One region of the Amycolatopsis sp. SID8362 genome, then DNA from elsewhere that is predicted to be linked to it. Evidence: riboswitches for the same ligand, from Rfam matches in the RefSeq annotation. Region 1 holds a riboswitch; the other holds the start of a gene.
The links. Region 1 has a riboswitch for glycine ahead of gcvP (aminomethyl-transferring glycine dehydrogenase). Riboswitches for the same ligand answer to the same signal wherever they lie in the genome.

Region 1 (2,392 bases):
GCGCACGCGGGGTACGGCGAACGGCGCAAAGGGTCATCCGTCCGTTGAGGCTTGCCGCGCGTCGCGTTGACCGGCACTCTCCCGGCGCTTACCGTCGAAGGAGGTAAATCGCCACGGTGTGATTCACGGTCTGGGGCCGGATCGTGGTGATTGATCTCCGGTGGGTCCCGCTCCTGGGACCTCTCCGGCTGTCATTCGCCGGCCACCAGGTCGGGCGAGGGGAGGCTTGCGTGGTCGAGGCTGGTTCCGAGAAGCAGCCTGTTGAGGTCGCGGCTGGCGAGCAGGGTGAACTGTTCCCCGACGACTCGCTGCCGGACGAGCTGGTGGGCTACCGCGGCCCGGCCGCGTGCCAGATCGCCGGGATCACCTACCGCCAGCTCGACTACTGGGCCCGGACGAAGCTGGTCGCACCCAGCATCCGCACGGCGCACGGCTCCGGCTCGCAGCGGCTGTACTCGTTCAAGGACATCCTGGTCCTCAAGGTCGTCAAGCGGCTGCTGGACACCGGGGTCTCGCTCCAGAACATCCGGGTCGCCGTCGACCACCTGCGCGTGCGCGGGGTCCGCGACCTGGCCAGGGTGACGCTGTTCTCCGACGGCACCACGGTCTACGAATGCACGTCGCCGGAGGAGATCGTCGATCTGCTGCAGGGCGGCCAGGGTGTCTTCGGCATCGCGGTCAGCGGCGCCATGCAGGAGATCAGCGGGACCATCCACGAATTCCCGGCCGAACGCGCCGACGGCGGCGTCGTCGAGACGCACGAGCCGGACGAGCTCACCCAGCGCCGCAACGCACGCAAGACCGGGTGATCACCGCCGCGGCGGACGGAGTAAGGTTCACCGTGCGGTCGACGAACCCGCGCGGGAGAGTCCGAGCCTCATATTGAGCTCGGCGCCGAAGGAGCAAGTCCTCCCCGGAACCTCTCAGGCACCCTGGACCGCGCGGGTGAGACGCCTCTGGAAAGCGGGTCGTCAGGACACAGCCTGATGGCCCCGCCGACGGTGCAAGCCCGGTTCAACCACGCGGGCGAAACTCTCAGGCGCCCTTCGGGGTACGGACAGAGTGGGGAGGCCGGGACACCGCCGTCTCGGCCCAGCCCGCTGTCCCCAGGAGGCCCCTGTGAATCCGTCACTCGCCTCCCTGGAACAGGGGACTCCCTTCGCCGAGCGGCACCTCGGCCCCGGCCCCGCCGAACTCCGGCGCATCCTCGACGTCATCGGGGTCGCTTCCCTCGACGAACTCGCCGGGCACGCCGTTCCCGAGTCGCTGCGCGCGTCCGCCGAACCGCTCGAACTGCCGCCGGCCGCTTCCGAAGCCCAGGCGCTGGCCGAGCTGCGCGCGCTGGCCGCTCGCAACCGGCCGACCGCCGCGATGATCGGGCTCGGCTACCACGACACCGTGACCCCGCCCGTGATCCGGCGCAACGTGCTCGAGAACCCGGCCTGGTACACCGCATACACGCCCTACCAACCGGAAATTTCCCAAGGCCGCCTCGAAGCGCTGCTCAACTTCCAGACCATGGTCGCGGACCTGACCGCGCTCCCGGTCGCGAACGCGTCCCTCCTCGACGAAGCCACCGCGGCCGCCGAAGCGATGACGCTGGTGCGCCGGGCCGGCCGGGCGAAGTCGAACCGGTTCGTCGTCGACCGGGACACGCTGCCGCAGACGCTCGCCGTGCTGCGGACGCGGGCCGAGCCGCTCGGGGTCGAGCTGGTCGTGGAAGACCTGTCGCAAGGACTGACCGGGCTGGGGCTCGGCGGGGACTTCTTCGGCGTGCTGCTGGCCTATCCGGGCGCGTCGGGCGCGGTGCGCGAACTCGACCTGACCATCGCCGAAGCCAAGAAGCACGGCGCCGCGGTGGTCGTGGCCGCGGACCCGCTCGCGTTGACGCTGCTGCGGCCGCCGGGGGAGCTCGGTGCCGACGTCGCCGTCGGGTCGACGCAGCGGTTCGGCGTCCCGCTCGGGTTCGGTGGCCCGCACGCGGCCTACCTCGCGGTGCGGAAGGGACTCGAGCGGCAGCTGCCCGGGCGCCTGGTCGGCGTTTCGGTCGACGCCGACGGCGCGCCCGCGTACCGGCTCGCGCTGCAGACCCGCGAGCAGCACATCCGCCGCGAGAAGGCGACGTCGAACATCTGCACCGCGCAGGTCCTGCTGGCGGTCATGGCGTCGATGTACGCCGTCTACCACGGTCCCGACGGCCTTCGCGCGATCGCGCTGCGGGCGCACCGGATGGCCACCGTGCTCGCGGCCGGCCTGGCCGAAGGCGGCGTCGAAGTCGTGCACGGCGAGTTTTTCGACACCGTGACCGCGGCGGTGCCGGGCCGGGCCGACACGGTCGTCGCCGCGGCCCGCGACCTCGGCGTCTCCCTGCGCCGGATCGACGACGACCACG
Region 2 (2,392 bases), on a different contig from region 1:
CGTCGACTTCCGCTACTCCGGCCTCCCGGACGCTATGGCCGACCGCGTCCGGATCACCGCCCGCGAGCTGGCCGAACCCGCGCCGCGGCTGGTGCACTCGGTGCCGCCGATCATGCTGCTGCACGGCCTCGCGGTGCCGGACCTGACCGGGCGCCTCCCGGTGGTCGTCCGCTACGGGCCGCGGATGCGGGCGCGGGCGGCGCGTATCTACCGGTCGGCGCTGCTCGAAGCCGGGTTCACCGACCCGCTCGACGGCGCCCGCGCGATCGAGGCGGCGATCTCGGTGCCGCCGGGCTGCGCGCACTACGAGGTGACCCTGGCCGACGAGGACGTCTTCGACGGCGACCGGCCGTCCCTGGACCGGCTCAACGACGCGGTGGCGTGGCACGCGGAGCAGATCGTGGAGCAGGTGCTGCTGGGTGCCGGCCACCCGCCGGTGCCGCTCGGCGGGCCGCTGAAACGCCTGGTCCTGCCCTCGGGCCGGGTCCGGCGGCCGCCCGCGCTGGCCGGTCAGGTGGTCCGCCGGGTCGCCGAAACGACGTGAATGACTCATTCATGTCACCGGACGACAGGAATGAGTCATTCACGTCGTCGAGTGCCGGTCGAGGATCACTGTGGCGTTGGCCAGGTTGAGTAGACGCCCGCCGGAACCGGCAGGTACCGTAACCGCCACAACTGCAGATCGGGCCGTCGAGCCGAGGCGGGAGAGCCCTCACGAACGTGGTGGGGCACCGAAGGAGCAAACTCCCCGGAATCTCTCAGGTAACCGCTACCGCTTCGCGCGAGGCCACTCTGGAAAGCAGGCGCACCCGCGCCTCACCCAAGGTGAAAGCCGTGTCTCCCACGGTGAAACTCTCAGGTGCCATGACAGAGGGGGAGTTCCCAGCGCACCGTTGTGTGCCCGGCCCGAGGAGCTCCCGATCACTTCAACGCAGTTCGACGCCCGCCACATCGGCCCGTCCGAGGCCGAGCGCGCGAAGATGCTGGCCGAATGCGGCTACAGCAGCCTGGACGCCCTCGTCGGCGCCGCCGTCCCCAGCGCCATCCGCGCGACCCGCGAACTCACGCTCCCGCCCGCCGCGTCCGAAGAGGACGCCACCGCGGAGCTGCGCGCCCTCGCCGCGCGCAACCGGCCGATGACGCAGATGATCGGCCTCGGCTACTCCGACACCGTGACGCCCGGCGTGATCCGCCGCAACGTCCTCGAGAACCCGGCCTGGTACACCGCGTACACGCCCTACCAGCCGGAAATCTCCCAGGGCCGGCTCGAAGCGCTCCTCAACTTCCAGACGATGGTCGCCGACCTGACCGGCCTGGCCACCGCGAACGCCTCGCTGCTGGACGAGTCGACCGCCGTCGCCGAAGCCGTCACGCTGATGCGCCGCGCGTCGAAGTCGAAGTCGAACAAGGTCGTCCTGGACGCCGAGTGCCTGCCGCAGACCATCGCCGTCGTGCGCACCCGCGTCGAGGCCCTCGGCATCGAGGTCGAGGTCCGCGACCTGCTGACCGGCCTGCCGGACGAGTTCTTCGGCGTCGTCGTCCAGTACCCGGGCGCGTCCGGCGTGCTGCGCGGCCGCGGCTTCTACCACGCGATTTCCGAGTCGGCGAAGGCCGCGGGCGCGCTGTTCACCGTCGCCGCCGACCTCCTCGCGCTCACCCTGATCACCGCGCCCGGCGAGTTCGGCGCCGACGTCGCCGCGGGTTCGACCCAGCGCTTCGGCGTCCCGCTCGGCTACGGCGGCCCGCACGCCGGGTACATGTCCGTCCGCGCCGGGCTCGAGCGCTCGCTGCCCGGGCGCCTGGTCGGCGTCTCGGTCGACGCCGACGGCAACAACGCCTACCGCCTCGCCCTGCAGACCCGTGAGCAGCACATCCGCCGCGAGAAGGCGACGTCCAACATCTGCACCGCGCAGGTCCTCCCGGCCGTGCTGGCCGCGATGTACGCGGTCTACCACGGCCCGGACGGCCTCAAGCGGATCGCCCAGCGCGTCCACGGCCTCGCCGCGGGCTTCGCGGCCGCGCTCCGCAAGACCGGCGTCGAGGTCGTGCACGAGTCGTTCTTCGACACCGTCGTCGCGCACGTCCCGGGCCAGGCCGCCGAGGTCCACGCGGCCGCCCGCGAGGCGGGCATCAACCTCGGGCACGTCGACGCCGACCACGTCCGCGTCGCGTTCGACGAGGTCAGCACCCCGGCGATCGCCGCGAAGGTCCTTCGCGCGTTCGGCGTCGAGGAAGACGTCCAGGACGGTGTCGCGCTGCCGAACGGCCTGGCCCGCGAGAGCGGCTTCATGGGCCACGAGGTCTTCGGCACCCACCGCTCCGAGACGGCGATGCTGCGCTACCTGCGCAAGCTGTCCGACCTGGACTACGCGCTCGACCGCGGCATGATCCC

Region 2: another riboswitch for glycine. It lies ahead of gcvP (aminomethyl-transferring glycine dehydrogenase); the one in region 1 lies ahead of gcvP (aminomethyl-transferring glycine dehydrogenase).

What each region holds. Positions count from the first base shown of each region.
Region 1 covers NZ_JAAGNB010001617.1:9,867-12,258, reverse strand. The annotation lists gene G3I65_RS49930 (MerR family transcriptional regulator) at 231-809, shown strand; glycine riboswitch at 852-950, shown strand; gene gcvP (aminomethyl-transferring glycine dehydrogenase) at 1,120-2,392, shown strand, end outside.
Region 2 covers NZ_JAAGNB010000575.1:19,828-22,219, forward strand. The annotation lists gene G3I65_RS17840 (helix-turn-helix transcriptional regulator) at 1-544, shown strand, start outside; glycine riboswitch at 783-881, shown strand; gene gcvP (aminomethyl-transferring glycine dehydrogenase) at 921-2,392, shown strand, end outside.